Glaciimonas sp. CA11.2: one gene and its partner. The main gene of each other region encodes a partner of the protein of the gene in region 2 in a complex. Links are inferred from orthologs where the notes say so. Each region holds a gene or a part of one and is shown on either strand. Other genes may lie near its edges.

The links.
Region 1: the proteins of RGU75_RS04175 (region 2) and xseA are in contact, whole or in part, in a cryo-EM structure (PDB 8TXR), measured with the Escherichia coli proteins. The link is inferred for Glaciimonas sp. CA11.2 from one-to-one orthologs.

What each region holds. Positions count from the first base shown.
Region 1 is NZ_JAVIWL010000001.1:3,466,554-3,482,564, forward strand. Bases 4,452-7,312 are described here. They hold xseA (exodeoxyribonuclease VII large subunit), read right to left. Parts: upstream 6,633-7,312; coding sequence 5,271-6,632; downstream 4,452-5,270. Other genes in these bases: sodB (superoxide dismutase [Fe]), read right to left, coding at 4,452-4,948; RGU75_RS15005 (putative zinc-binding peptidase), read right to left, coding at 7,190-7,312. In the rest of the region: RGU75_RS14980 (GlxA family transcriptional regulator), read right to left, coding at 586-1,554; RGU75_RS14985 (HD domain-containing protein), read left to right, coding at 1,992-2,684; RGU75_RS14990 (mechanosensitive ion channel family protein), read right to left, coding at 2,800-3,960; more of sodB, read right to left, coding at 4,370-4,451; more of RGU75_RS15005, read right to left, coding at 7,313-8,347; RGU75_RS15010 (MotA/TolQ/ExbB proton channel family protein), read left to right, coding at 9,277-9,882; RGU75_RS15015 (biopolymer transporter ExbD), read left to right, coding at 10,114-10,551; lpxK (tetraacyldisaccharide 4'-kinase), read left to right, coding at 10,752-11,801; RGU75_RS15025 (Trm112 family protein), read left to right, coding at 11,782-11,985; kdsB (3-deoxy-manno-octulosonate cytidylyltransferase), read left to right, coding at 12,098-12,850; adk (adenylate kinase), read left to right, coding at 13,200-13,856; RGU75_RS15040 (sodium-translocating pyrophosphatase), read left to right, coding at 14,128-16,011. UniProt on the Escherichia coli protein: Bidirectionally degrades single-stranded DNA into large acid-insoluble oligonucleotides, which are then degraded further into small acid-soluble oligonucleotides.
Region 2 is NZ_JAVIWL010000001.1:972,126-988,101, forward strand. The notes cover bases 6,306-9,131. They hold RGU75_RS04175 (exodeoxyribonuclease VII small subunit), read right to left. Parts: upstream 7,936-9,131; coding sequence 7,675-7,935; downstream 6,306-7,674. Other genes in these bases: dxs (1-deoxy-D-xylulose-5-phosphate synthase), read right to left, coding at 6,306-6,717; RGU75_RS04170 (farnesyl diphosphate synthase), read right to left, coding at 6,722-7,591; RGU75_RS04180 (aromatic ring-hydroxylating dioxygenase subunit alpha), read left to right, coding at 8,323-9,131. In the rest of the region: RGU75_RS04140 (FAD-linked oxidase C-terminal domain-containing protein), read right to left, coding at 1-1,100; RGU75_RS04145 (hypothetical protein), read left to right, coding at 1,153-1,347; RGU75_RS04150 (LysR substrate-binding domain-containing protein), read right to left, coding at 1,405-2,292; RGU75_RS04155 (FAD-binding oxidoreductase), read right to left, coding at 2,485-3,894; RGU75_RS04160 (cob(I)yrinic acid a,c-diamide adenosyltransferase), read left to right, coding at 4,018-4,575; more of dxs, read right to left, coding at 4,846-6,305; more of RGU75_RS04180, read left to right, coding at 9,132-9,441; RGU75_RS04185 (sulfurtransferase), read left to right, coding at 9,949-10,815; polA (DNA polymerase I), read right to left, coding at 12,055-14,856; RGU75_RS04200 (TIGR00730 family Rossman fold protein), read left to right, coding at 14,869-15,609; RGU75_RS04205 (hypothetical protein), read left to right, coding at 15,955-15,976. UniProt on the Escherichia coli protein: Bidirectionally degrades single-stranded DNA into large acid-insoluble oligonucleotides, which are then degraded further into small acid-soluble oligonucleotides.

The DNA of each region.
Region 1 (16,011 bases), 2.5 Mb from region 2 along the record:
ACTTAAGAAAAATTTTGTCGATTCACTTAATTTTTTGGAGTAGCTATGAACCACGCCTAAGCTTGCTGCTCAAGCCTAGCATCGGAAACTGGAATGTTTTACAGCTTGACTTTCATGCAAACCCAATGAGAATGCAGTTGCCATTTCTGATAGACTTGTCGGCTAGGTAATTATTGCCGTGAATTTTTGATGGTGGCTGAAGGGGGTAAATGAAACGTTATCTCCTTGATAGTGGTGTCTTCTGCTGCGTGGCTTGTGAATTGGCACGTTTTGGTATTCGGGTGATGGCTATTGCGCCTCGCATTATGGAAACGCCGATGTTGTTGGGTATGCCAACCGAAGTGCAAGATGCGCTGGGTAAGACAGTACCGTTTGCAGCGCGTATGGGTAAGCCGGCAGAATTTGCCGGGTTGGTAAACACAATTGTCGAAAACGCTTATCTTAACGGCGAAGTCATTCGTCTAGATGGCGGAATCTGCATGACTGCGAAGTGATGTCAGTCGTCAGATAACAAAGATTGAAGTATCAAGGCAGTGCGTAAGAAAGTGACAGTCGCATTTGCTTTGATGTCTACGAACCATTCACTTAATCAGGACTATTCTTTCTAAAATTCGCCCGATATGCATGAGGTGCTACGCCGAGGCGCTTGTTAAATACAATGCGCATGCGATCAGCATTGCCAAAACCACAATCGTATGCGACCGCCTTCAGCGCGTCATCGGTACTTTCAAGAAAATAGCGGGCCGTATCTACGCGTGCGCGTTCGACAAACTCATGTGGTGTCACGCTTGTCAATTGCAAAAACATACGCGCAAAATGACGTGTGCTCATACCAGCCACTTCGGCGAGTTTTTCGACCGTAAAGCGTTCTCTAATATGCTCCATCACATAGATTTGTACCTTGGCGACTGGCGATGTATCGTCTGTGGGAGCAACGAGGAAAGGACTAAACTGAGATTGACCACCCCGACGCTGAGCAAACACGACCAGGCGCTTTGCTACCGCAAGTGCGATCTTTGGACCGTGATCTTCTGCTACTAATGCCAGCGCACCATCAATCCCTGCCGTCACACCAGCGGAGGTTAGCAGATTTCCATCGCGAATGTATATACGATCAAGTTGAACCCGCGCACGCGGAAATTGTTGCGCTAATTGCGGTGCATTTTGCCAGTGTGTCGTGACATGGCGATCATTGATCAGCCCTGCGTGGCCAAGTGCAAAGGCACCCGTGCATATCGATCCAAAGCGTTCGCAGCGTGAAGCGACATTAATTAACCATGCGATTAGCTGCGAATCTGGTGCGTCAATTGGTAGCTTGGGTCCACCTGCTACTAACGCGGTGTTATAGGGGCCGTTGGCTTCGGCAAACGTTACATCCGCAAGCAAACGCATGCCGTTCGAAGCGCGCACGGCATCCTTGGTTGCGCTTACTAATGTTATCGCATAGCCGTTACCGGGAGAAACGAAATTATTTGCCTCAACAAAAACATCGAGCGGTCCGGCAACATCAAGCGCTTGAACACCAGAAAAAATCGCAATGGCAATAGTTCGCATCGAAGATACCCTTGAGTGAGTCAAATAGCCGGTCGGACGTAGAGCGGCGGCGTCGCGAAATATCGCACTTTCAGATCATTTTGTAGCTGATTGTCGGTGGGGACGCCACGCCACGTCCGAAAGTTTTTTGGCTACCGAACGAAATACTACATGAAATCATAGTATCGGTGATGGCTGGATAAGGCGTGCGGTTGGCTGTGTTCAACGCATGCTCCGCATTGTACCGAAGCATTCTTCCCATTAAAGTGAACTGCATTGCACGCTAGCATTAAGAGAGTCAGGCGCGCAAGGAATGGCTGACTTCTGCCACATTTGATCGCGTGTAATTGTCACGACTATGGTGTCTTTTGTATCTGTTGTGATGATTGTCGGCCACTTTTTATTTGAACAACGCATTGTCGCTGCCTTGATCAGCGCAGTGCGATCTGGAGAATTTTATGAGCAATTTTATCGCAGGTATCCACGTTCCTGATAGCCGGATGGCGCGGGACGCAACGCAACTGGTTCGAGACACTGAAACGGATTTATTGTTTCATCATTCGACTCGGGTATTTTTATTTGGCGCATTGACTGGAGAGCGCAAAAAGCTGAAGTACGATCCAGAACTGCTTTACATCGGCGCCATGTTCCATGATATGGGGCTCATCGAGACATATAGTAGCAAACATGACCGCTTCGAAGTGGATGGCGCAAACGCCGCACGTGATTTTTTAAAGGGATACGGTATTGGCGAGGCTGATATTGAGCAGGTGTGGGACGCCATCGCATTGCATACTACGCCGGGAATTACACAATACAAGAAACCTGTTGTGGCACTGGTCACGGCGGGTGTCGAAATGGATGTGCTGGGTTTTGCCTATAGCGATTTTACCGATGCGCAGCGAAACCAGATTGTGCAAGCGCATCCGCGTGGTCTGCATTTTAAAGATAATATTATTGATGCTTTTGCTAAAGGTACCCGTCATAAACCGGAGACAACTTTCGGCAATATCAAGGCCGATGTACTGGCACTTAAAGATCCCACTTATAAACGCATCAATTTTTGTAGCCTGATTCTTAAGTCATCATGGAACGACGATAATCAGAATGGGATTTGCTGCAACAATCCCGGTCATCATAAGAGCGTTTAATCTTCCGACTTTCCATGGCACCCACTTTCTATATTTAGCCCACGCTACTATTACCGTGGTTTCTCATTTACAAGGGATCTGTCTTCCAGGCTATTGAATCGATGGCTTTTGTTGACTAGCGAATGGGTGCAATTTGATCGCTTTGTTGCTGTGGCGGCCCATCAATGATCGTATCAAGCGGATCGGTGTTGTTTCGGCCAGACGATTTCACTTCAATCGGATCAAGTGCGGTGCGTAGGCGCGGTAATGCCTGTGGATAATGAGCGGCGATGAAGGAAATCATTTCTTCACGGATGATGCAACGTAAATCGAAAGCGGTACCAGAATCTTGGGCGCTTGTGAGTAGACGAACTTGCATCGCCCGTTCGTTGACATCTGTTATGTGGAGCACACAGACCCGGCCATCCCATAACGGCGAGGACTTGCAAATGCGTTCAAATTCGACGCGTAATGCTGGTACCGGCACTACAAAATCCAGCCACAAAAAAACGGTGCCGAGAATTGTGGAGGAATTATGTGTCCAGTTTTCAAATGGGTTCTCGATGAACCATTGTAGTGGCACGATCATGCGACGTTCATCCCAGATGCGTATCACAACAAAAGTGCCGGTAATTTCTTCTACGCGTCCCCATTCGCCTTTGACGATGAGAACATCATCGATTCGTATTGGCTGGGAAAACGCTATTTGTAGTCCTGCAATAAAATTACCAAGAACCGGTCGCGCCGCCATACCGGCGACCAACCCAGCCACGCCCGCAGATGCTAACAAGCTTGCGCCAAATTGTTTGGCTCCGGGCAAGGTGAGTAGGACGAAACCAAGTCCGAGCAGGCCAACGATAAAATGTGCGCTGCGCGCCAGTACGCGGGTTTGCGTCAGGATTCGACGCGCCTTTAGATTGTCGATCACGTCGGCTGGGTTGCGATTGACTACGGTGACAGTGACCGCCTTGATGCATTGCATGGCGAGCCAGGTAAGTGCAAGAATGAGGCCGACTGAGGTCAGGTAAGACAAAGGCACTAGCCATGGCGTATCTTCCGGCGCGCCGGTTAGCACTATTCGGATCGCGAATAGCAGCATGCAAACCTGACTCGCACGAAACGCGATGATGGTTGCATTGGTCGTAAACGGTCGATTACCGGCTATACGCCGTAACAGAAAAATTCCTGCGCGATGCAATATTGCGGCAAGTAGGCATGCCACGAAAGCGGTAGTAAGAGCGATCAGACCCGAACGTAATGGTCCCTGATGTATCTCGGACAAAAAGCTGAAATCCATAGGCAAATATTTCCTCCGTACATGAAGCATACAGGAAGGCTCGCCTGACCGGTGTTATCGGGGGCTAAGCGCCTTACTCGCGTATGAGAAAAATGCTATTTTAGCTATGGATGTTTTACGGATTAAAATGAGTTTGGCGATCTGAAGTATGAATGTTGTCTAGCAAATCCGCATAGCGTTTTTAGTGAAGCAGGTGAGCAAATGTCGAGGCCAGTAATCAATTACGATAGCTGTGCCGTTCTTCTCCGGTTGCTCTGACCAGTATAGCAATCTCTTGCGCATTTTTTTTGTAACTGAAATTGGCAGTAAAAAGCCGACTGGGAAGTCGGCTTTTGTTTGACTTATAAATTCTGGTTTACCATTAATTCATTCGTCAAATCAGTTCTTCAGCTTATTCGGTCAATTGAAATTAAGCAAAATTCGCTGCAGCAAAATCCCAGTTTGCCAATGCCCAGAATGCTTCCAGGTATTTTGGACGAGCATTGCGGTAGTCGATGTAATACGCGTGTTCCCACACGTCCACTGTGAGCAGTGGTTTTGCATCGGTTGTCAGTGGTGTTGCAGCGTTTGAAGTCGAGACCAGATCCAGCGAGCCGTCAGTCTTTTTGACCAGCCATGCCCAACCGGAACCAAAGGTGCCAACTGCGCATTTGGTCAATTCAACTTTGAAGTTGTCGAACGAACCCCATTTAGCATTGATCGCATCAGCCAGAGCGCCGGTAGGTGCGCCGCCGCCATCTGGGGACAAGCTGTTCCAGTAGAACGTATGGTTCCAGATTTGCGCTGCGTTGTTGAAAACGCCGCCAGAAGATTTCTTGACGATATCTTCTAGTGAGGCGGTTTCGAATTCTGTACCTGGAACCAGATTGTTCAGATTGGTCACATAGGTTTGGTGATGCTTGCCGTAATGGAATTCCAGTGTTTCTTTGGAAATGTGAGGTGCCAATGCATCAAGTTCATACGGTAGGGGTGGGAGTGTGTATGCCATGGTGTGTCCTTTCTAAGTTTTATGGGGCTACTGAGACCCTGTTAGGTCTGTTGTGTTTTGTCCTGCTTTGTGCAAATCAGGGCAACGTTAAATCCGCCTTCAAACCGATTACATAAACCAATTCCGGTACTGCGATGCTTTCCAACCTTTCGTACGGCTCCAGTTTTTACAAGCATCATCTTGCTGACCGTGATCGCTTTATGAAGGGTTTTTGCGCTACCTAACCACAGAGATTCCACAGGTTCAAGGGCGTTATTGTAAAGCGCTTATCTATTCCATGCAGCAATCAGACGAATTCAAATACCTTTATTGCAAAGTCACGCTAGTCGAACGTTGGCTGGACACTATCAATACCGACTTTCGCACTACCTTCTGCCAACTGTATTGTGACGATCTGACGCGGTTGGAGTTCCTTTGGCGCGCGCAAAACGGTGCCTTTTGCATTGGTCACAATGGCGTAACCACGCTCAAGTGTCCGTTGTGGATTTAGCAATTCCAGTTGCGCATTAAGTGCCTTTAGTGCGACCCGGGATTGTTTGTTTTGGTTCGTGAGCGCATGTTCGAGGCGCCGTGTTTGCTCTAGTAAAAGAATTCTTGCGCGGCGCGTGTCCGGTAATTGTGCGGTTAAGCGTGTTCGCAAATGCAGAAGGCTATAGCGCGACTGTCTTAACGGAATAGTAGTGGCGTGCATCAATCGGGTTTGCAGGGTTTGTGATTTCAGGCGCTCATGGCCGATTGTGGTCGCAGGGCTAACCAGGCGACGGGTTAGCCAGTCAAGGGTCTGGCCGGTTTCGCCGAGTTGTCTGCGGACTGCGCGAGTCATATCAGCGGCATTGCTTGCTATTAACGACAGCCAGTCGTTGCGGGGGATTGCTGCCAGTTCGGCGGCAGCCGTCGGGGTCGCTGCACGGACATCGGCAGTGAAATCGGCAATCGTGACATCAGTTTCATGACCGACGCCGGAAATAACCGGCATCGTTGCCGCAGCGATGGCACGGGCGACGCTTTCATCATTGAATGACCAGAGATCTTCAATACTGCCACCGCCGCGGCAGACCAGCAATACCTGGCATTCGTTACGCGATGAGGCGGTGTTGATTGCTTTAGCAATTTTTTCCGCGGCACCTTCGCCTTGAACCGGCGTGGGATAGATGACCACGCGGACATGCGGTGCGCGGCGGGCCAGCGCTGTCAGAATGTCGCGTAGCGCTGCCGCTTGCAGACTGGTAACAACGCCGATACAGGTGACGAACTGTGGGATAGGGCGCTTGCGAACAGGATCGAAAAGACCCTCTGCATTGAGTTTTTCTTTAAGTCGTAAAAATGCTTCGTATAGGTTTCCAGCGCCAGCCCGGCGGATGGCCTCTACATTTAGTTGGTAGTCGCCACGCGGTGCATAGAGCGTGACCAGGGCGCGTACCTCGACCTTATCTCCCTCGCGCGGGGTAAATCCGGCATGTTGCGCACGGCCTTTGAACATGACCGAGCGCACTTGTGCACCGTCATCTTTTAGCGTGAAATACCAATGACCGGAGGCCGCCTTCGTAAAGTTGGATATTTCGCCGGAAACCCACGTTAAGGGGAAACTGCGTTCTAACATACGCGCCACGGCCTGATTGAGGGCGGAGACAGAGAGCACGGGTGCGCTGCCGACGCGACTGTCGGCGGGTGGGGCGAAAAGCATTGAGACCTTCGGTGAGTGGCTTAGTTATTTATTTGCAAAAACACAATGGGATGTCATTCGAATGGCATTTAAATGTGACTTATTATTTGGCTGATTACTATGATTGCGTATTTGAAGCGATGCTACCCACACATTCAAGGCGCTATTGTAGAACGTAAAGCGACGAAAGACGGTCTGGAAGACACTTACTCGTTGTGCTCTTGGTTGCATCGCGAAAGGCCCATGACCAAAATACTGTGATCGATTTTTGCTGCACCTGTACGCAGTGTCTAAATAGTATTTGCAATCAACGACTTAAGTGTGTTGGAAGGTGCTTACACACAAAGTTATCCACATAATCTGTGGAAAAGTCCCGACGTGACGCGCAGGAATGCCTTTTTGGCGAATAATGGTCTGGCTAGCGTACTTTTGGACAAAGTGCGCGGATATTATCCACACCAATAAAAATCATTCTAATCAAGTACTTAACGCGAATCGGCCAGTCTTGTACACAAAGTTACCCACAATTTCTGTGGATAACTAAAAGGTTAAGACACGCTTGTCCTAAGCTTTGCTTTCTATTTTGGCTTCGGTTTCGGGTTTGGATTTGACTCCTGTTCGAATTTCGGTTTCGGTTGCACCTTTGCTTTTGCTTTTGCATTCGCTTTCTCTTTGGCTTTAACCTGGGCCAGTACTACCCGGTGAACGAAGTGCAACTTGTCCTGCACTGGCGTTGATAATTTGAAAGGATAAGAGTCAGGCGTACCGACACTTCTGTTCAGACTATTCAACACGTAAGTCAACGCAAACCAGTTACCGATTATTTCTTCGAATGAGTCGATTTTTAGAGGTGGCGCACTGATGACCATTTCAGGCTCGGCAGCCTTCGGTGGACTCAGCGATAGTCCGCAGGTGTGAGCGGTTTCGAGTGTATCAATCATGTGTAAGTAATGCGCCCACGTCTCTGCCCAGTCCTCCCACGGATGAGAACTGGCATAGATGCTGATGAAGTTTTTCTCCCAATCAGGCGGCGTGCCATTTTCGTAGTGGAGTTTCAGGCACTCGGCATAATCCTGGCGTTCATCGCCGAATAATTCTCGATAACTGTCTATCCAATCAGTGCCGGCAATCAATCGATCAAAATAGTAATGTCCGCTTTCGTGGCGGAAATGACCTAGCAACGTGCGATAACCTTCGTGCATTTGCTCGCGGGTGCGCTCACGTTCTGACGGATCGGCCTCTATCACGTTAATGGTAATCAAACCGTTATCATGGCCGGTCATCACCGGTTCCTCGCTCAAACCATCCTCTAGAAATTGAAAGGCTAGCCCGCGCTCTTCATCTTGCTGCTTCGTTAGTGGGCGAAGACCCAGCGACCAAAGAGAATAAAGAAGGCGGCGCTTGGCAGACTCCAGCCGTTGCCAAAAAAGATGGTTTTTTTCTTTCAGCAACGAGGGAATGATGACTGTCAACTGGCAAGAGGCGCAAAACTCATTTTCGTCATCTGCATCCAGCATCCAGTTACAGACATGCTGATTGACATAATTGCTACATTGTTTATAGAGGCGTCCGGCATCGGCCGGATTGAGACTGCGCCACTTGTTATCTTCAACTAATTCAAAACTATTGACCGCACGTTGCTCGGGTTGGTATCCGAGGGTGCTTTCACAACTGAAACATAAGGTGTTTTCAAAAAAAACTTGTTGTTTACATTTATCACAATGAAAAGTTTTCATGTTTTTCCTTATTTTTTTGTCAATTTGGTGTTTATCAACCTAAAAACTAAGAATGATATCAACGACCATAAATCACCTCTTTTGAATTACATTTGTATGCATTTTGTCGTTTTGTGTATTAGGGTTAGTAGTTCATTTTATATTATTAAATAACTATCAATGTGCTCTAGTCATGCGGAATGCTGCGGCACACTATTTTATTTTTGTTGGAGTTGGTCTGACGATTTATTTTTGGGTCAGCCAGACATAAAACGACTGTTTATTCACTCCCAGGGCTGGAAATCATGGCATTGCATAAATTGGGGGAGAGGAATACGCCACCCTTGCGTCCGAACTGCGCAGGAATCAAAACTCATTGCTAATCAAGTGCTTAGCCTACTTTAGACTGCTTTGTGCACAAAGTTATCCACAAATTCTGTGGATAACTATTTTTCTATTGCTGCGCATTAGTGTAAGTCTGTATGTGCGGATACCTCAGTTTTTTATGAACATAGTATTTCCACTGATTTACTTTACATCTGGTTATTTGTAACAAAAAATCCAAACCACTTACCCATTCTGAACAATGGCAAAAAGATGAACCGAATCAACGTGTTAGATTCTTCAAGGCTGAGTTGTTCACAAAGTTGTCCACAAAATCTGTGGAGAACTTTCTCGGTTGCAAATGGGAATATTCTTGAATTAGTTTGCTGCATTGCACTTTTTTAATGCAGGGATAAATAAACCTTTTAAAACAATGATTTAGATTTCTGCACTAGGACTTATCCACAATCTTATTCACAAAAAATGTGTGGAACTTTTCCTGCTCGGGGAATGAAGGAGCTGAATAGAATAAATCAACGATCGATGGGCTTGCTCACTTCGCCTCAACAGTTTACATTCTGCTTCCATTAGACAGACCTGTCTGCGGTCCTCTCAAGGAGTTTCTTTTGTTTGCCATTATTCAAGCTGCAGGCTGGCCGATCTGGCTGTTATTGTGTGCCTCCGTCATCGCTACTGCATTGATCATCGAGCGCTTGGTTTATTTGCGTCGCTCGCGTATTTTGCCACCGCAGTTGTTGCACGAGGTTATCCTGGTTTATCACAACGGGCGCGCTAACGCTGAAGTGATCACCAACCTGGAAAACAATTCCCCACTGGGACGCGTATTGGCTGCGGGTTTACGTAATGTCGATGCACCACGCGATATGATGAAAGAGGCGATCGAAGAAGCGGGGATGGCCACAGCGCATGAGTTGGCGCGGTTTCTGACGACCCTTGGAACGATTGCTTCGCTCGCCCCGCTGATGGGCTTATTCGGCACAGTGGTGGGGATGATTGAAATTTTTGGTGCGACCAATGGTGCGGGTACTGATCCCGCGCAACTGGGTCATGGGATTTCAGTGGCGCTCTACAATACCGCGTTTGGCATAGGTATCGCGATGCCCACGCTGGTTTTTTACCGCCATTTTCGGGCCACGATCGATAGTTTCATTGTCGCTATGGAACAGCAGGCGATCAAGTTTGTCGATATCGTCCATGGCGAACGGAAGTAAGTATTTTTCGACGTATACTGCGCAGCGTCAGACGACGGCATTACAAACGACGGACGAACGGATTGCAGGGTGGAGCAGTATCTGTTCTGGTGCATCATGTGCGGTTTGACGATGCCGCTCACTACGGTTTTGAAAAGTCTATGGGACAAAACGCAGAAATCAATTTCGGTGCGAACTTAGGTGCGAATTTAGGTAAGACCGAAGCAGGAATCAATGCCAGGAGGATCATGTATGAATTTTCGCAAAGGTAGAGCGCGCGAAGAAATTGAAATTAATTTGATTCCGTTCATTGACGTATTGTTGGTTATTGTGATTTTTTTGATGGTCACAACAACTTACAGCAACTTAACCACGCTAAAGATTACGTTACCGACCGCAGATGCAGGCAAGGCGATCGCGGAGCCGTTTCGTATTACAGTGGCGGTGACTGCGCAAGGTCAGTATGCGATAAATAAGGAGCAGGTGTCGTCGAGGGATGCTGAGGCATTAGCGCAGGATTTGAAGACGGCCGCACAAAGCGACCCCAATAAGTCAAAGGAAACGCCCGTGATTGTCATCAACGCGGATGCGATGTCGCCCCATCAAACGGTGATTAATGTGTTGGAGGCAGCGCGTTTAGCTGGTTTTGAGAAAGTGACATTTGCTGCACAGGCAGCCGCCCACAAGTAGTAAAAAGCAGGGATTGCTTGCTTTGTATCATGGCTTGTACGCATGTTGATCGATGTATTTCGATCAAGGTTTTTCGATCAATAGCATTACCTGACGCAGCGTGGTCGTTTATTGATGATAGATACGGTTCCTTCTTTCTGTTCCTATTCTGTTTTTTAATGTATTTCTTTTGATTCCTTTTTTATGACAGGTTATTCCATTTGACTCGTAAGCTCTCCACGACCGAATCAGTGCTTACCGCGGCTTGGCAAAGACGGGGTTTGCTGGCGTGCTTGCTATGGCCGTTATCGTTATTATTCTTGTGTATATCGGGATTACGTCGCATTTCGTATGTGATCGGCTTGCGTGCGAGTACGCGCTTGCCGGTTCCGATCATAGTGATTGGAAATATTTACGTCGGTGGTACAGGTAAGACGCCTTTGACCATCTGGCTGGTACAAGCCTTACGGCTGGCGGGATATACGCCTGGCGTGATTTCCCGTGGTTATGGTGTCAATCCCAGTGTTGAAACACGCGTGGTGTCGACGAATTCGGTTGCAGCGGAAGTCGGTGATGAACCCTTGTTGATTGCTCAGCGCGCGCAATGTCCCGTGGTGGTGGGTCGAAATCGGGTTGCAGCGGCGCAAGCATTGTTGCAGGCGCATCCGAAGGTGGATGTGATTTTATCCGACGATGGCTTACAGCATTATCGGTTACAGCGCGACATCGAAATTGTGCTGTTTGATAGCCGCGGACATGGTAACGGTTGGTTATTGCCAGCCGGTCCCTTGCGTGAAACGGCGTCCCGAAGGCGCGACTTTACAGTGGTGAACCTGGGACGAGCGGCAGTTTTGCCGACTTCATTGCCGCGCTCGGCGATCCGTATGCAGTTGATCGGCGAGGTCGCAGAGCGCCTGAGTGATCGCTCGCAGACTTTCCGCATCGCTGATTTTTCGACCAAACTGCCGGCACCTCGGATTCTGGCCGCTGCAGGAATTGGCAATCCTCAACGGTTTTTTAACATGTTGTCCGGCATGGGTTTGGTATTTCACTCCCTGTCGCTGCCGGATCATTACGATTTTTCGACGAATCCTTTTGCTGCACTGGATGCAGAGATCATACTGATCACCGAAAAGGATGCAGTAAAATGTAGTCAAATCAAAACCATCAAAAACGACCCGCGTTTGTGGGTTGTGCCCGTGACCGCGCAGATTGACGTCGCGCTGATACAACAAATTGTGGAGAAACTCCGTGGACACCCAACTGCTTGATATTTTAGTTTGCCCTATCTGTAAAGGGCCTTTGCAGCATGATAAAAAAGCACTAGAACTGATTTGCAACGCCGACAGGCTCGCTTTTCCGATTCGCGACGGCATCCCTATTATGTGGGCGGACCAGGCGCGGGATCTGAATAGTCCAGCTGACCTGGTGGTCTCGGACGGCGCGCCGTCATAGCTGATAGCCGCCCGACTGAATTTAGCTTTTCATTTTATTTAGCTTTTCGTTTGCGTCTGCTGTTGCGTGACTGCTCAGATAGCTTATCAAATAGTCCCTATAAAGATCGCCAATGTCCTTTACTGTCATTATTCCTGCGCGATTAGCATCGACCAGATTGCCAAATAAGCCTTTAGCTGATCTCGGCGGCAAGCCAATGATTGTGCGAGTCGCCGAGCGGGCGGCGCTCTCCGGCGCTGCTCAGGTCATCGTCGCAACTGATCATGTCGACATTTTGATTGCGTGTGAGAAATACGGGGTTGTCGCACGTTTAACGCGTTCTGATCACCCTTCTGGAACGGATCGGATTGCGGAAGTGGCAGCGGGTTTAGGATTGGCGGCACATGCCGTAGTGGTTAACGTTCAGGGCGATGAGCCGTTAATTGATCCAGAATTGATTGCAGCCACCGCCGCGCAGATTGTAGATGGCGTGCCCATGGCAACGGCAGCGCATGCAATTAATAGTGTCGCGGATGCCTTTAACACGAACGTAGTGAAGGTGGTTGTCAGTAAACATGGTCGTGCGTTGTATTTTTCTCGTGCAACTATTCCCTGGCACCGGGATGGGTTTGCGCAATCGCGACAATCGTTGCCCAGCGACTACGTACCATTACGGCATATCGGGCTGTACGCCTATAGCTACGCGTTTTTACAAACTTATCCGACACTGACGGTGTCGCCATTAGAACAAATTGAAGCGCTGGAACAGCTTCGCGTGTTGTGGCATGGCTTTCCGATTGCGGTCCATATCGCGCAGGACGCACCGGCCGCTGGCGTTGATACACCAGAAGACCTGGAGCGCGTGCGACAATTTTTCAAGGACTAATTTGTTAATGCGTCGCTGACTCAGCGGTTTCTTTATTGGCTAAAGTTGGTCTATGATTTTTCTTTAAATCAGCTATAAACCAGCTTTAAGCCGGTAATGAATCAGAGCAAAACAGTAAAAGAACAGTAATGGCTCGGTAAAATAAGCATCTACAAAACCACGTAACTGCACCGTTAGAGTGCTGTTTGGTAAAATTTTGTGGTAAGTTTCATGCAAAGTTAGCGTGTTATAACAATGGTTGCAAAATGACGCCGCTGCGATTTTCAAAGTAAGTCTAGATATTTAGCATTGAAAGTGTAGAAATGAGCGTCATCAAATAAATTTCAAACTCACCTTAGGACTACATAATATGCGCCTCATCCTTCTAGGAGCGCCCGGTGCCGGTAAGGGCACGCAAGCTACCTTTATAAAAGAACGATTCAACATTCCGCAAATTTCTACCGGTGACATGCTAAGGGCAGCCGTCAAGGCGGGAACACCACTTGGTATCGAAGCAAAAAAAGTGATGGATGCGGGTGGTTTGGTCTCGGACGATATTATTATTGGCCTGGTAAAAGATCGTCTGAAGCAAGCGGATTGTGCCAACGGCTATCTGTTTGATGGCTTTCCACGCACAGTGCCACAAGCTGATGCGATGAAAGAAGCAGGCGTGGCGATTGACTACGTGCTGGAAATTGATGTGCCGGACGCGGCAATTGTTGAGCGTATGAGTGGCCGACGCGTACATCCTGCTTCTGGTCGCACTTACCATGTCAAGTTCAATCCGCCAAAGGTGGAAGGGATTGATGATGTGACTGGAGAAGAGTTGATCCTCCGTGACGACGACAAAGTAGAAACCGTGCAGAAACGTCTTTTTGTGTATCACGAGCAAACTGAAGTTCTTGTTAAATATTATGGTGACTGGGCTAAGGCAGGAAATCCCGGCGCGCCACAATATCGCAAAATCGTTGGAGTTGGACCTGTTGATCAAATTCGCGACAGTGCCTTCAAGGCATTGGAAGCCTAAAAAAGAGCGGACCATGAGTCCGCTTTTTTTATTTCTATGCGCTGTAAAGATTGTAAAGAATTTCACATGTGGTTAGGATAGTAATCAATAACCGTTAGTTTTAGACACGCCAGCCCAGGCCGACTTCTGAAAATAAAAGGGCAACAAAAAGTTTTTCAGTACACATGATTTGTAGATTGATGCGTATCCACCAAAATGGCGGAACGCCTATTTACTTAATGTGGTTGTTTACTTTGTGATGGTTGTCCGTAATAAAACAGGAGGAGTCAACATGGCATCTGGTCTATGGTTTGCGATCGCTTGCGGCATTATTGCTGTGATATATGGAATGGTGTCACGCAGCTGGATTTTAAAGCAAGACCCAGGAAACCCGCGCATGCAGGAAATCGCCGCGGCCATTCAGCAAGGGGCTGCAGCCTACCTGGCTCGCCAATACCGCACCATTGCTATCGTCGGTGTGGTGCTATTCATCATCATCGGATTTATTCCAGGCCTCGGACTGGTCACGGCTCTCGGCTTTCTGGTCGGTGCGCTGTTGTCCGGGGCGTGTGGTTTTATCGGAATGAATGTATCGGTACGTGCCAATGTGCGCACTGCACAAGCCGCCACCAAAGGTTTAAATCAAGCGCTCGATGTGGCATTTCGTGGCGGTGCTATCACTGGAATGTTGGTAGTCGGACTAGGCCTGCTTGGTGTAACGATTTTCTATTTATTGCTGATTACTTTTTTTAGTCGCCCGGATATGTCGCTGCATGATGTCTTAAAGCCGCTCATCGGTCTTGCATTTGGCGCCTCGTTAATTTCTATCTTTGCGCGGTTGGGCGGCGGTATTTTTACCAAAGGAGCAGATGTCGGGGCCGATTTGGTGGGCAAAGTTGAGGCTGGTATACCTGAGGATGATCCACGCAATCCGGCCGTGATTGCGGATAACGTTGGCGACAATGTTGGCGATTGCGCGGGGATGGCGGCAGATTTATTTGAGACTTACGTGGTGACGTTGATTGCAACCATGTTGTTAGGATCATTGCTGATTAAAGGATTTGAATTACAAGCCGTGCTATATCCGCTGATGCTGGGCAGTGTCTCGATTCTGGCTTCCATCGTTGGCTGCTCAATGGTCAAGGTCAAGCCCGGCAAAAAAATTATGTCGGCTTTGTACACGGGTTTGTGGTGGGCGGCGATTCTCAGCCTGATTGGCTTCGCGGTAGTCACTTGGCTACTATTACCGCCTCCGATGGTGTTGCCGATGATGGGTTCTGCACTAATCGGTATCATTCTGACCGGCCTGATGGTCTACATCACGGAATATTACACTGGCACTGATTTCAAACCTGTACGTCATATTGCTGAGGCCTCGACCACCGGTCATGGCACCAATATTATTGCTGGCCTCGGCGTTTCCATGAAGTCAACCGCCTATCCAGTGCTCGCGGTGTGTGTCGCGATTCTTGCGTCTTATTGGCTGGCCGGTTTGTACGGCATTGCGATTGCTGCGACCGCGATGCTGTCAATGGCTGGCATCATCGTTGCGCTTGATGCTTATGGACCGATTACCGATAATGCGGGCGGCATCGCAGAGATGTCGGGCTTGCCGGAATCGGTGCGTGCGATTACTGATCCGCTTGATGCGGTCGGCAATACGACCAAAGCGGTGACCAAAGGCTATGCGATTGGCTCGGCCGGATTGGCGGCGCTCGTGCTGTTTGCTGATTACACCCATGCACTGGATTCGGTGGGTAACAGTACCGCCTTTGAATTATCAAATCCACTTGTGATTGTTGGTTTATTTATTGGTGGACTGATTCCGTACTTATTTGGGGCCATGGCGATGGAAGCGGTCGGTCGGGCTGCTGGCGCTGTAGTGGTCGAAGTGCGTCGACAGTTCCGTGATATTAAAGGAATCATGGATGGTACTGGTAAACCTGAGTACGACAAGGCAGTGGATATGCTGACTTCGTCTGCGATTAAGGAAATGATCGTGCCGTCGCTTCTTCCTGTCGTTGTTCCGATTCTGGTGGGTTTAATATTAGGCCCGGCGGCACTTGGTGGTTTGTTGATGGGGACTATTGTTACGGGGTTGTTTGTCGCCATCTCGATGACGACCGGCGGCGGTGCCTGGGATAACGCCAAAAAATACATCGAGGACGGCAATCAC
Region 2 (15,976 bases):
AATACTTGCGCCAGATTTTTCCTTGGAATCGTCCCGTCCATACAATAATAATCAGGTGAAATACGCCCTGCCGCCGGGAACGCATTTTTGCGTCCAGACCAAAACCGCAGTCGCTCAGCTTCCGATTGCGACACCTCAATCCGGGTCGCGCCGCTGGCATCAAGTACCGCGCTCATACGACCGATTTCTTCCTCTACTTCTTCCGTTGTACCGTCCGACTCGCATAGCAAAATTGCGGCGGCATCAATGTCGTAACCGGCTTTGACAAACGGTTCAACCATGCGCGAACTGGTTTTATCCATCATCTCCAAACCGGCGGGAATAATCCCGGCGGCAATCACGTTGGCAACAGCATTGCCGCTTTTTACGACATCGTCGAACGACGCCATAATGACGCGAGCCAGTTGTGGTTTTGGAATGAGCTTGACGGTGACTTCAGTGACGATACCGAGCATGCCTTCGGAGCCGACAAAAACGGAAAGCAAATCGAGGCCCGGTGCGTCCAGCGACGCGCCGCCCAGTTCGACGATCTCACCATCAATCGTAACCATACGCACGCGCATGACGTTATGCACCGTGAGGCCGTATTTCAGGCAATGAACGCCGCCCGAGTTTTCTGCAACGTTACCACCTATCGTGCAGGCAATCTGCGATGACGGGTCTGGTGCGTAATACAAATTATGTGCCGCCGCAGCGTCAGAAATGGCTAGATTACGCACGCCCGGCTGGACAACCGCGGTACGGGAATAGGCGTCCATTTTGACGATACGGTTAAGTTTGGCCGTCGACACTACAACGCCATCGGCAATCGGCATTGCCCCACCGGACAAGCCCGTTCCCGCGCCGCGTGGCACGATCGGTACTTTCAGATCACGGCAAATCTTGAGAATCGCGGCAACTTGCGCCTCGTTTTCCGGCAACGCGACGACCATTGGTAATTGCCGATACGCGGCCAAACCATCACACTCGTAGGGGCGCGTGTCCTCCTCATTGAATAGCACTGAATGCGTCGGCAGAACAGCACGCAACGCAGCAGCAACCTGACGTTGCCGTTCAGCAGTAAAAGAAGGTGTAATTGAAGTCTCTGCGGGGGCGTTCATGCGATTCCTATGCGAGATAACTGTAAGGTAGTAACGTGCTGTCGGAGGCTAAATGACAAACTTTAATTCAGACTTTAAGAGAGAAGGGAATCAGTTACCTGACTTTAACCATGCCGAACAGGCCATGAATACGCCATCACTCTCGCCCGCCCGCGCACGCTTTGTAGTGCAGAGTATAGCGAAAATGTCATTGTCAGGCGGCGCTTATGTAACATCTGCGGCTGAAACTCTTTTGCTGTGCGGATGAATTTTTTTCACGTGTTTCAAAACCGCTCGAGTAAGACAGGCTACGCAAATCGATTTTTTAAAGTCGTTTGAAGGTTTTTTTCATCCAGGCAATGAAAATCGTCACTTCCGGACGTTCATAGGGCTTTTGCTCGTACACCAGATAATAAGCATGCGGCGGAGAAGTCAGACTCACGTCAAACAATTGCACCAACTCTCCATCTGCGATCATTTTTTGTGCAAAGTGTTTGCGCGTCAATCCGACGCCAAATCCATTTCGAATCAACTCAAGCAGCAATCCTAAATCGTCTGCGCGCAATCCCGACGCAGGCTCCGGCCAATCCAATCCGGCTGCCTCAAACCAAGGCTGCCAAGGCTCTAAAGCAGAGCGTAATAGTGTTGCCTTGCGCAAATCGGCAGGCGTATCAATACCACCGATTTGACGCAAATAATCCGGCGTAGCAACGGCAAACGCAGGTTCCTCGAAGAGTTTTTCGGTCGTGGTGTTGGGATATCTGCCAGCGCCAAAACGCACTTCAATATCACTTTCCGAAAGACTTAAGTCGTACAGCGGAACCGACAAGAATATTTCTACAACTATGTCCGGATGCTCTGCGATAAAACTGCCTAAATGCGGAATCAGCAAATAGCGTGCAAAGGTGGGTGGCACTGTTATTTTGATCCGCGGCTGCGCCTGAGAAGCGCGATGCGGCATCGGAAACTCAATTAACGTGCGCAAAGCATTGCGTACCACGTCCAGATACCGGCGGCCAAATTCCGACAAAGTGACGGTGCGCCCTTCACGACTAAACAGCCGCTCACCGACGAAATCCTCAAGCAAGCGAATCCGGTGCGACAGCGCCGAAGGCGTAATGCATAACTCATCGGCAGCGAGTGCAAATGAGTTATGGCGCGCTGCGGCCTCGAACGCCGACAGGGCGTGGACCGGTGGCAATCGGGTCGCGATGGAGGACTTGTTTAGCATATTCCGTATGAGGCAATTTTCATTCGATATCCGAAAGTGCGATTTAGTGATTCACTGATCTGATGTTGCAATCACTGAACGCTGTAGCATACCGCGCTGCAACGCTTAGGGCCGAAGATACTTTTAGGACTAACTGAAAGTATCCATTTTGCTTTTATAGATAGTCGTATCGCCCTACCAACGAATAATTTTACCGGGATTAAGAATATTCTTCGGATCAAAAGCATGCTTCAGCACCCGCATAGTCTCAATCGCGGCGTCGCCATGTTCAGCGATCAAAAAATCCATCTTATGCAAGCCGACACCATGTTCACCGGTGCAAGTTCCATCCATCGAAATCGCTAACGCCACCATGCGACTATTAATACCTTCGGCGCAAGCAATCTCCTCCGCATTATCTGGATCAACCAGCATTTGCACATGAAAATTGCCATCACCAACATGGCCTAATATCGAATAAATCATGCCGTGAGCATCGCAATCTGCTTTGGTCGACAACATGCATTCTGCTAAGCGCGAAATCGGCACGCAACAATCGGTTGATATGGCGCGAGATCCCGGACGCAACTGCAAGAGCGAAAAAAAAGCGTTATGTCGCGCAGCCCACAAACGTGAACGATCTTCAGGCTGCGTCGCCCATTCGAAGCCAATTGCGTGGAACTCATTGACCACGGACTGGACCACTTCGGCTTGTTCTTTCACGCCGTTTTCGCTGCCGTGAAACTCAAATAGTAATAATGGTTTTTCTGGCAAGCCTAATTTAGCATTGGCATTAATCGCCTTGACACTATTTTCATCGAGAAATTCGACCCGCGCAATCGGTACACCAAGCTGAATAATCTGAATCACTGAGGTGACGGCGTCACCGATAGTCTCGAACGAACACACCGCCGCAGAAATAGCTTCGGGCTGCGGATATAGCCGAACGGTCACCTCTGTAATAATGCCCAACGTCCCTTCACTACCGACAAATATGCGCGTCAGATCATAGCCAGCGGAAGATTTTTTAGCGCGCGTGCCGGTTTTGATAATACGGCCATCCGATGTGACGACGGTCAGCGCCAAAGTGTTCTCACGCATGGTGCCGTAACGCACGGCGTTAGTCCCGGACGCACGCGTCGCGGCCATGCCACCAAGCGACGCATCAGCACCCGGATCAATGGGGAAAAACAGTCCGCTATCTTTGATTTCGTGATTGATCTGCTTGCGCGTCACACCGGCCTGAACCGTAGCGGTCATATCTTCAGCGTGCACCGCCAACAGACGATTCATGCGTGACAAGTCGATCGAAATACCGCCTTGCAAGGCCAATATATGGCCTTCCAGAGATGTCCCGCAACCGTACGGAATGAGCGGTATTTGATATTCACTGCACAATTTGACGGTCGCCGCGACATCTTCGGTCGACTCAGCAAACACCACGGCATCAGGCAACATCGGATCGTAGGACGATTCGTCACTACCGTGATGCGCGCGCATGGCATGCGTAGTGGAGAAGCGGTCCCCAAATAAGGTTTTGAGTACAACAAGCAACGCGTCAGGCAGCGGCTTTTTTAATGCTGCCAATGTGGCGATATGATTCATAAGAGTCTCCGTTTTGTTAAGATTTTACTCTTCGATAGCGATTGCCGGGAATTTGTCACGGCATTGGGCCACTAGTGTAAAGTAATCGCCTATCTCACTATAATTTCACTATATACAACCAACATGGGTAATCGACTCTCAAAAATAGCTACGCGCACGGGCGACAACGGCACAACTGGCCTTGGCGACGGTAGCCGCACAGACAAAGATAGTCTGCGGATTCACGCAATCGGCGATGTCGATGAACTGAACTCACATCTCGGTGTTTTACTCTGCGAGGTATTACCGACTACTTTGCGCGATGATCTGCTGACGATTCAGCATGATTTATTCGATCTCGGTGGCGAGTTGTGTATTCCGGGTTACGTGATGATCAAGGAGTCACAAGTGGCGCGACTTGACGCATTGCTCGAAAAATATAATGCAGACTTGCCACCGTTACGGGAATTTATTTTACCTGGCGGAGCACGCACAGCGGCGCTGGCACATGTTTGCCGGACAGTGTGTCGCCGCGCTGAGCGCAGTATCATCACGCTGGGCAAGAGTGAAACGGTCAACGTTCCTGTGCGGCTTTACGTCAATCGACTATCGGATTTGTTGTTTGTTTTGTCGCGGGTGTTAAATCGGTTGGATGGCGGCAGCGATGTTTTGTGGAAAAATGTCGGGCGCAGTGACGTTTGAGCCGCTTTGATCGCTATTGCGCTATTGATGAGACCTGAGCGTTGACAAGATTTTAGCGTCGATGGTGATCTGGATCGGTTGCGTAATGCGTTCCTTTTCTGCTTCGGGCAGATGCTCCAACAAAGCAAATCAGACTGCACCGATGAAGACTTTTTTATTGGCCGGATCGTCCACTAATGCACTCACTACGGTCTTTGTAAATTACCTATCGAAGACCGTAGCTGACAACACACTTAATCACCCATCATCAGAGGGAATCAAAAACCCAATCTAATTCTGCATAGCCACCAAATGCAATACCTCTTTGCCAAATCGTTGACGAATACTCGCCGCAATTCCTTCTGCATTCAAACCACACATCGCCAATAACTGTGTAGCGTCACCATGATCGATAAAACGATCGGGCAAACCCAGATTCAGAAGCGGTTTGACACATCCTGCCGCCGCCAAAGCTTCTGCCACCGCGGCGCCAGCGCCACCCATGATCGAACCTTCTTCTACAGTGACAATTGCCTCGTGCGAATTTGCCAGTTCGAGTAACAGCGCAACATCCAGCGGTTTAATGAAGCGCATATTAGCGACGGTCGCATTCAATGCTTCGGCCGCTTCAAGACTTGGCGCAACCATCGTACCAAAGGCCAAAATCGCTATTCCCTTACCTTCGCGCCGAATCTCGCCTTTGCCAAATGGCAACCCAACTAATGCCTGATCAATCACTGCGCCAACACCACTGCCACGGGGATAGCGCACGGCGGCTGGCCCTTTGTAGAGATAAGCTGTCGACAACATCTGGCGACATTCGTTTTCGTCAGACGCAGCCATGACCACCATGTTGGGAATACAACGCAAGAAAGCGATGTCATAATTGCCAGCGTGAGTCGCGCCATCAGCTCCGACCAGACCAGCACGATCAAGCGCAAAGGTGACATCCAGATTTTGCAGCGCGACATCATGTATCAATTGATCATAAGCACGTTGCAAGAAGGTCGAATAAATCGCCACAACTGGCTTGAGGCCTTCGCAAGCAAGGCCAGCGGCAAAAGTCACCGCGTGTTGCTCGGCGATACCAACATCGTAGTAACGCTCTGGAAAGCGCTGCTCAAACTCCACCAATCCAGAGCCGCCCGCCATTGCTGGCGTAATACCGATTAGTTTTTCATCTTGCGCTGCCATATCGCATAGCCAGTCACTGAAAACTTGTGTATACGTCATCTTGCTGGACGTCGCTGGCTTGATGCCGACGGCTGGATTAAACTTTCCGGGCCCGTGATAAAGCACGGGATCGGCCTCAGCCAACTTATAACCCTGACCTTTTTTTGTTACCACGTGCAAAAATTGCGGACCTTTCAAATGCTTCAGATTTTGCAACGTTGGAATCAGCGATTCCAAATCATGCCCATCAATGGGGCCGATGTAATTGAAACCTAATTCCTCAAACATGGTGGCAGGTACAATCATGCCTTTGGCGTGCTCTTCAAACCGCTTGGCCAATTGCAACACTGGTCCCGGCAGCATCGATTTGCCGACATTTTTGGCCTTGGCATAAAATTGACCGGACATCAAGCGCGCCAGATAACGATTCAATGCGCCGACCGGTGGAGAGATCGACATATCGTTGTCATTTAAGATAACCAACATATTGATGTCGTCATACACGCCAGCGTTGTTCATCGCCTCAAAAACCATACCGGCGGTCATTGCACCGTCACCGATCACTGCGACAGCGTGACGATCCTTTTCACCTTTGGTCTTGGCGGCCAAGGCCATGCCCAGCGCTGCCGAAATCGATGTTGAGGAATGCGCCGTCCCAAAGGTATCGTATTCACTCTCGTCACGACGAGGAAATCCCGAAATACCTTCAAACTGACGCAAGGTTTTCATTTGATCACGACGACCTGTCAGTATTTTGTGCGGGTAGGTTTGGTGACCTACGTCCCATACGATACGATCTTCGGGCGTATTAAAAACGTAATGCAGCGCGATTGTCAGTTCAACGGTTCCTAAATTTGACGACAAATGGCCGCCAGTCTGGGACACGGAATCAATAACGAATTCGCGTAGTTCATCAGCCAGCGGTCGCAATTGCGCACGCGTTAAAAGGCGCAAGTCGGCCGGGCTGTTTATTGTATTAAGTAAATTCATGGGACTAAGCTTTCCGCTGCACAATCAAATCTGCCAATTCACGCAGGCGACGGGCTTTATTTCCAAAGGGCGCAATCGCCGCGTGAGCGTCGTTACGCAACTTATCTGCCAATACCTGCGATTCCGTCAACCCGATGATCGATACATAGGTTGGTTTATTATTCGCTGCGTCCTTGCCCGCTGTCTTGCCTAAAGTTGCTGAATCGGCAGTCGCATCAAGGATATCGTCGACCACCTGAAACGCCAACCCAATCGCCGTACCGTATGCTTCTAATGCTTGCACTTCCGTAAACGATAACGTCTTGCCGCTGGTGGCCCCCAATAGGACTGAGGCGCGTAGTAAGGCGCCGGTCTTCAATCGATGCATCAACTCCAGCGCATCCAGAGATAGCTGCAAACCGACACTATCCAAATCAATTGCCTGACCGCCGCACATACCGAAAGACCCGGACGCCGCCGCCAGCAAGCGCAACATCATCATCTGGCGCACCGGATCAACAGTCTCGACATTGGCAGACAACACAATAAACGCTTGCGACTGCAATGCATCGCCAACTAATAATGCGGTTGGTTCATCATATTGCACATGCACGGTCGGTTTACCGCGGCGTAGTGCGTCGTCGTCCATACACGGCATATCGTCATGCACCAGCGAATACGCATGAATCATTTCGACTGCTGCTGCTGCGCGTTCCAACATAGGTTGAGGTGCTCCGAACAGCTCACCAGCCGCGAATACCAAAAGAGGCCGTATCCGCTTGCCGCCATCTAAAACCGCATAACGCATAGCCTGGTGCAAGCGTACCGGAACATCCGTAGGCAAGGGCAAAAATGTTGTCAATGCAGCTTCAGTTACTGACTGAATCTGCCGCATCCATTCAGAAAACCCAGCAATATCATCCGGCACTCCAATTGCGTGAAGCGACTCTATAGCTTCCGTCGTATTGTCAGCACCCGTCATGCATCGCTTCCATCGGACTGATCAGCGGGCGCGGCGAAAGGTTTCAACATATCTCCCTCCAGAACTTTTACCTGACTATCAACTTTATCGAGTTGTACTGCGCAAAATTTAACCAGTTCTGAGCCGCGTTTATAAGCCGCTACCGACGCCTCCAACGGTAACTCACCGGCTTCCATCTGGGCAACAAGTTGCTCCAATTCAGCCATTGCCTGTTCAAATGATGCCGGATTACTGGCAGAAAGTGCGTTCTTTGCCATAATTGTTAAAGCCTGTTCAAAATAATGTTGCCTTACCATCAGTCATTGGCCAGCCTGCACGGTGTCGTCGTTGATCTGAATCAATACCAAGCCGAGCACTGCAGATGGTAACGCCTGATTGCGGGGAAGCAAAAGCTAAAGTCAGAAACTCTAGGCGAGTGCTTAATTGTGGTGTCCGCTATTTTAGTGCAAACAGTTATAACCCGTTGAATTTCTGAGGGATTATCCGGCAATTTATGGTCAAATAGAGAAAAGCAAGTCTAGCTGTGGCATAATAGTAGGTTATGTCCGAAACTTCCGCTTCATATTAATTTTATATTATTTGAATACAGATTTTTACGGATTCTTTCTCTCTTAGGTTGGTGCAGATTAATTTGGGGGACGGGAATGTCCGATCTGGCTATTTTTGCCACGCTGGCGCGGTCTGATGCGCAACTTCCAGTCGACGTCTATTTTGACGAAACACTGTTAAAACGCGAAATACAACAGCTATTTCAAAGTGGTCCACGTTATGTTGGCCACGAGTTAATGGTACCCAATGTTGGCGATTACGCCACAATGGCATCCGAAAATGAAGGCCGCATGTTAGTGCGCAATCCTGAGGGCATTGTGCTAGTTTCTAACGTCTGTCGTCATCGTCAAGCGAAGATGCTCGACGGTCATGGCAACGCCCGCACTATCGTCTGTCCGCTACATCGCTGGACTTATGACCTCAAAGGTGAACTCATCGGAGCGCCGCATTTCGGCGAAACTCCATGTATGAACCTGTCTCAAACACCGCTGCAAAGCTGGAACGGCTTACTGTTTGAAGAAAACGGCTTTAATGTCGGGGAAAAACTCAACAAGTTAGGGGTGTCGAAAGACCTTGATTTCAGCAACTATTTGTTTGATCACGTTGAAGTGCATGAATGCGATTACAACTGGAAAACTTTTATTGAGGTTTATCTGGAGGATTATCACGTTGAGCCGTTTCACCCCGGATTGGGTAGTTTTGTCAGTTGCGACGATCTCACGTGGGAATTCAGCAAGGATTACAGCGTACAAACAGTCGGTGTCAATCATGGTCTGGCAAAATCCGGATCACCGGCTTACAAAAAATGGCAAGAACAGGTTCTCAAATTTGGCAACGGCAAACCACCAAAATTCGGTGCAATTTGGCTAACAATATATCCAAACATCATGGTCGAATGGTATCCCCACGTATTGGTGGTATCCACTTTGTGGCCAAGGGGGCCTCAAAAGACAACGAATGTGGTTGAGTTCTACTACCCTGAAGAAATCGCGTTATTCGAGCGCGAAATGGTAGAGGCCGAACGCGCTGCATACATGGAAACCTGTGTCGAAGATGATGAAATTGCGCTACGCATGGACGCTGGCCGCAGTATTTTAATGGCGCGAGGCGTAAGCGAAGTCGGGCCATATCAATCACCGATGGAGGATGGTATGCAGCATTTCCACGAATGGTATCGCAGCCAGATGGACCTACCAAAAACTAACGTCGACTAACACCCGCTGATCAATTACTTTAATCTGTACGACTTCGAAAAATCAGTCGTTCAGATTCATTCTTCTCTTCCTTTCTTCTCCCTCGTTTTTGAATTATCGCTCGTACTCCCGCGCTTTTCAACTTGATTATGGCTGAAACACCATCAAATTTGTTCCTCGCAGCGATAAGTGCGCCATCAAAGATTAGCAGCGCTTTGTGGCATTTAGTCCGCATCAACTGCGACATTTACTGAGATAGTTGCTTTATCTTATTTTCCAAGTTTGATGATTTTTTTGTAATCCCCTTTATGTGGTCGCTACCGCCATTAATTATCAACGGCTGATCGACAACAACGCTCTATAATTAAAGTGAACATTCTCGACTGCTAAATCGCTTATCGCCTCAAAAGCGAGCGATAAACCAAGTATCAAATGTGAGATTGAATTTCAAGGCACTATTGCGAACTTAAATGGCAAGCTTGGGTACAATATACTCGCTGCTACATGCAAGAACTACAGGAGATCGCTATGCCAAACAAACATCCTTACACCACGCTGATTTCAGCTGCCAACCTGTTGCAAAATGCGCCGCAAGCGAACTGGGTCATAATCGATTGCCGTCACGATTTGGCCGATCTGGATGCTGGCCGCGCAGCCTATACTTCTGGCCATATTCCTATGGCGCAATTCGCGCATCTCGATCAAGATTTATCTGGTGCCAAGCTAGCTGCAGATGGCGTTTTCAAAGGACGCCATCCGTTACCAGAACAAGATGCCCTGATCGCGACTTTGCGCCAATGGGGTATCAATGACGATACGCAGGTCGTTGCTTACGATGCGCAAGGCGGCATCTTTGCTGCGCGACTTTGGTGGCTGCTGCGCTCAATTGGTCATGCCTCCGTAGCGGTGCTTGATGGTGGATTAGCGGCTTGGCTAGCAGAAGGGCAAACGCTATCAACCACAGTCACTACAAACGTGAAGGGTACTATCAGCATCAAACCCGCGTTAGTCACCAACGTTGATGCGCAGGATGTTTTAAATAATTTAACCAATCCACAACGTACTGTGGTCGATGCCCGCGCACCGGACCGCTTCCGTGGCGAAAACGAGACCATAGACCCCATCGGCGGTCATATTCCTGGTGCAAAAAATCGCTTCTTTAAAAATAATTTACAAGCCGATGGACGCTTTAAACCGGGTCATCAACTGCACGAAGAGTTTAGTAACATTATCAGTGCATCCCAGGCTGCAGTGATGCAATGCGGATCTGGCGTAACTGCATGTCACAACTTGCTGGCTTTGGAAATTGCTGGCTTGCACGGCGCAGCGTTGTATCCTGGATCGTGGAGCGAATGGTGCGCAGATCCAAGTCGCCCGATTGCCACCGGTGCTTGATATTCCTTCCAAACAGCGCTGGCGGTAGTAAATAAAAGAGTGTTTGGTTAGTCGCAAAGGCAACTGACCTACACACTCTTCCGACGATGCGCGTCACTCAAATTGCACTACTCTAACGAGAGCAACGCCGTTCAATTCAGCTCAACTAACACCGTGGCTTTTAAACCATTCCAGGGCGCGTTTCCAGCCATCCTTGGCGTCAGCTTCAACATAACTCGAACGATAATCCGCGTTAAACGCGTGGCCTGAGTTTGGATACACGACAAAGGTCGATTTGCTGCTGCCCTTTGCAAGTGCAGCCTTCATTTGCTGAATACTATCTTGCGTAATTCCCTCATCTTTGCCGCCATATAAACCGAGTACCGGCACTTTCAATGCGGCTGCGATATCGACCGGTTGATGGGGATTGAGCGCGCTCTTATCGCCGACCAGACGGCCGTACCATGCCGCTCCCGCTGTGACTTTAGGATTGTGGGCACAGTACAATCACGTAATGCGACCGCCCCAACAAAATCCGTTAATGGCAAGCTTATCGATATTTCCACCATTTTCTTTGGCCCAAGCTACGCAGGCATCCAAATCCCCAAGTACCTGATCGTCCGGCACCTTCGAAATCACTTCTTTTTGCAGTTCCGCAATCGAGGCGAAGGCCGCCGGATTTCCCTGACGAATAAACAAATCGGGTGCGATAGCCAGATAGCCAAGCTTCGCAAAACGTCGTGCCACGTCCGCGATATGTTCATGTACACCAAAAATTTCGGAGATTACCAGCACTACCGGCAAGTTGCGCTTACCTTCCGGTTGGGCCCGGTATATTGGCACGGTCAGACCATTGATTTGTACTTCAACAGTACCGGCGGTCAATCCAATGGTATCGGTCTTAATCACAGTCTGTGCGCAGACCGGCAAAACCGCAGCCGCAAAGCCGGTGCCCAGGGCGGTCTTAATAAAGGTCCTGCGATCAACGTCGTCGGATAACCGCACTTTTCCTACCAGGCTATCAAAATCATCTTTTCAGTTCGGCACTCAGATTCTCCTAAAAAGTGGTGAAACTATCGTGGGTCAAGTTGTCGTCGTGAAAGCGATGAAATACACATGGAATTATTTAAAAAACGGTTAAGACTGTCTAACCACGTCTAACTCCTTTGCATGAACTGCTCTCAGCATTTGTACGCTGAGAGCGACATCAACACGATACAAACCGTCGCATCGTTCATACAGACTCAATTCAAACCAGCATCAATGTGCTTCATCCCAATTTTTTCCAACCCCGACTTCGGCAATCAGCGGGACCCGTAACTTTGCTACGCTAGCCATCAGTTCAGGCAACTTTACGCGAACTAATTCCAACTCTTCTTGCGGCACTTCAAGCACCAATTCATCATGGACCTGCATCACCATTTTGGATTTTAGCTGTTCTGCCTCAAGCCAGCCCTGCACGGCAATCATGGACAACTTAATCAAGTCGGCAGCGGTGCCTTGCATCGGTGCGTTAATCGCAGCGCGCTCTGCACCTTGGCGGCGTGGTCCGTTTGGCGAGTTGATTTCTGGCAACCATAAACGACGGCCGAAAACCGTTTCAACGTAACCTTGCGCTTTGGCCTGCAAGCGGGTGTTGTCCATAAACAATTTGACGCCGGAAAAGCGCATAAAATATTTTTCGATATACATTTGCGCCGCCGCCCGCTCGATACCCAGATTACCTGCCAGACCGAACGCGCTCATGCCATAAATCAAACCGAAGTTAATCACCTTGGCGTAACGACGCTGCTCGCTACTGACATCCGAAGCTGTTACACCGAAAATTTCGGCCCCGGTTGCGCGGTGAATATCAATACCATCAGCAAACGCCCGCAACATGTTTTCATCGCCGGAAATGTGCGCCATGATACGTAGTTCAATTTGCGAATAATCAGCCGAGACGATCACGCTATTTTCAGGCGCAACGAACGCCTCCCTGATACGACGCCCTTCGGCGGTGCGGATGGGAATGTTTTGTAAATTCGGATCGTTCGAAGCCAATCGCCCCGTCACCGCCACCGCCTGTGCGTAGTTGGTATGCACCCGTCCAGTAGACTGATTGACCATTTTCGGCAACTTGTCAGTATAGGTCGACTTCAACTTTGAAAGACTACGATAATCGAGCAAAATCTTCGGTAGCGGATAGTCTTCCGCTAGCTTTTGCAGTACTTCTTCATCGGTCGACGGTGCACCGGAAGGCGTTTTCTTGATGATTGGTAATTGCAGCTTTTCAAAGAAAATTTCTCCCAATTGTTTAGGAGAATTAAGATTGAATGGCTGACCCGCCAGGATATAAGCTTGCTGTTCAATTTCCAACAGGCGTTTACCTATTTCATTCGATTGGGTCTTCAACAAACCCGCATCGATCAAGACGCCATTGCGTTCAATTTTTTGTAAAACAACCGCGGTTGGGACTTCGATACTTTCGTAAATAAAACGCAGCTTTTCGTCGCTCTCAATATGCGGCCACATAGTCTGATGCAAGCGCAAAGTGACGTCAGCATCTTCCGCGGCATATTCAGTGGCACGTGCAATCTCGACTTCATCGAAACAAATTTGTGACGCGCCTTTTCCGCAGACCTCTTGAAAAGTAATCGTTTTATGTCCAAGATGGCGCAACGCCATGCTGTCCATGTCATGCGGACGGTGGGATTCGAAAACATACGATTCCAGCATCGTATCGTGCTCGATGCCGCGTAGTGTCACGCCTTGATTGGCAAAAATATGACTGTCGTATTTTAAATTTTGGCCGACTTTTAACTTAATTGGATCTTCCAGCCAGGATTTCATTTTTCCCAATACAAATTCCAACGATAGCTGTTGCGCGCCGTCTTGCGTCCGATGCGCTACTGGAATATACGCGGCCACGCCTATAGTGCAACTGAGCGAAATACCGACTAATTGTGCAGTCATCGGATCAAGCGAGGTTGTCTCAGTATCGACCGAGGTTAATGGCGCATCGGCAATGACGGTCATCCAGTGATCAAGTTGCTGTTCGGTCGTGACGGCCTCATAATTTGTTACCGCCCGCGGAAACAAACTACTTTGCCCCAGACTTTCCACTGCCGTCGTGACGGCATCGATCAGGCCGACTTTTTCATCGCCATCCACTTTACTGGTATTTTCTACTTTGGCCGTTGCAGCCACACTGCTAGCCACACTACTACTAAGCTCACGTAGCCATGTTTTAAAATTGTAACGCGTATAAAGCGAGATCAATGTTTCACTATCTTGCGGCAAAATAGCCAGTGAATCTGGAAATAAGCCCATGTGTTCGCTAAGATCGCAATCGGTCTTAACGGTAACCAGCGCTTTAGCCTGAGGTAGCCAATCGACCGCCTTCCGCAGATTTTCGCCCACCGCGCCACCGATGTTTGCGGCATTGGCAATCACTTGATCCACCGTATCGTATTGGGCCAGCCATTTCACCGCGGTTTTCGGACCAACTTTAGAGACGCCGGGAATATTATCGACCGTATCACCGATCAAGGTCAGGTAGTCAACAATACGGTCTGGGGGAACGCCAAATTTGGCAATTACCCCCGGCGGATCCAATTTCTCATTATTCATCGTGTTAATCAGTGTCACGTGCTGATTAACCAGTTGCGCCAGGTCCTTGTCGCCGGTGGAAACCACCGCGGTCATCCCGTGCGCGACCGCCTGAACTGTCAAGGTACCGATGACATCGTCGGCTTCAACACCTTCAACCATTAAAATAGGCCATCCCATAGCGCGCACTGCAGCGTGAATAGGCGTAATCTGTTTAACTAGGTCTTCCGGCATTGAAGCGCGTGTAGCCTTGTACTCGGTATACATATCGTCACGAAACGTTTTCCCTTTTGCATCGAACACGCAGGCAATGTAAGCTGCAGGGTAATCAAGACGTAAACGACGAAGCATATTTAAAATACCGTACAACGCGCCGGTCGGCTCGTTGTCGGCATTGCGCATATCGGGCAGAGCATGAAAAGCCCGATAAAGGTAACTGGAACCATCAACTAACAGCAGGGTTTTTTGCATATGGAATCGAACTTGAACGGAAAAAATGTACCGCGGTTGCGGCAAGTGACGGACATCGAACGTGCTACCTCCAAGAAGGCGCGCGAATCATGGCATATGTTCACAATTATGGCAGAGTTTATCGAGTCGACCGAACGTCTGTCTGAGTTACATCCTGCAGTCTCCATCTTTGGCTCGGCGCGGATTAAAGAAGATAACCCGTATTACGAACAATGTTCGGATATTGCACGACGCTTTTCGGACGCTGGATTCGCGGTTATTTCAGGCGGCGGTCCTGGTTTGATGGAAGCGGCCAATAAGGGCGCGTTTGAAGGAAAGTCACCCTCGATTGGCCTCAATATTGAGCTACCACACGAGCAAAGCAGTAATAAGTGGCAAGATATTTCGTTAAGTTTCCGCCACTTTTTTGCGCGTAAGGTTGCCTTCGTACGGCATGCGGATGCCTATATCGTATTACCCGGCGGCTTTGGCACCATGGATGAGCTAACCGAGGTCCTGACCTTGATTCAGACCGGGAAATGTCGAAAGATTCCGATCATTTTAGTCGGCAGTACGTTCTGGGAAGGCCTGCTGGAGTGGTTCCGTACGACGTTGGTTACCACTGGAATGATCGGCGCAAAAGACCTTGATCTGATTCAGGTTATCGACGATCCTGCGCTGATTGTAGATGCCGTCTTCGACTTTTATGACAAAGGTGAAACATCGCTGGCAGATTCTGTAGACCGTCATACCGACACCGGCGCATTGTTGTAATTTTTACCCGCACTACAACGGGATCGACATATAAAGTGTCGGTCCTGCCTATGGCCAGGATAGCTGGATTTGGACGATTTCGTCCGATTCCTATTGGCTTCGCTTAAACAAGATTAAGCGCTGACTTTCCAGCCTGCCGGTCGACAGCGTTGCGCTATGAATGGCAGTGACATCGCCAAGCAACAACAACAGCCCCAAAAAGGTGCGATTTATCTGTGCTAATTGGGCTTGATCTACGACTTGTGCCCTATCGTTACGGCCGGTTTGCTACAATGGAACCATTGCATCTAACTAGATTTTTTTACTAGTTCGATACCAACGAACAACTATGGCATCCAAAAAACCATGAATAACCTTAAAGTCTGGC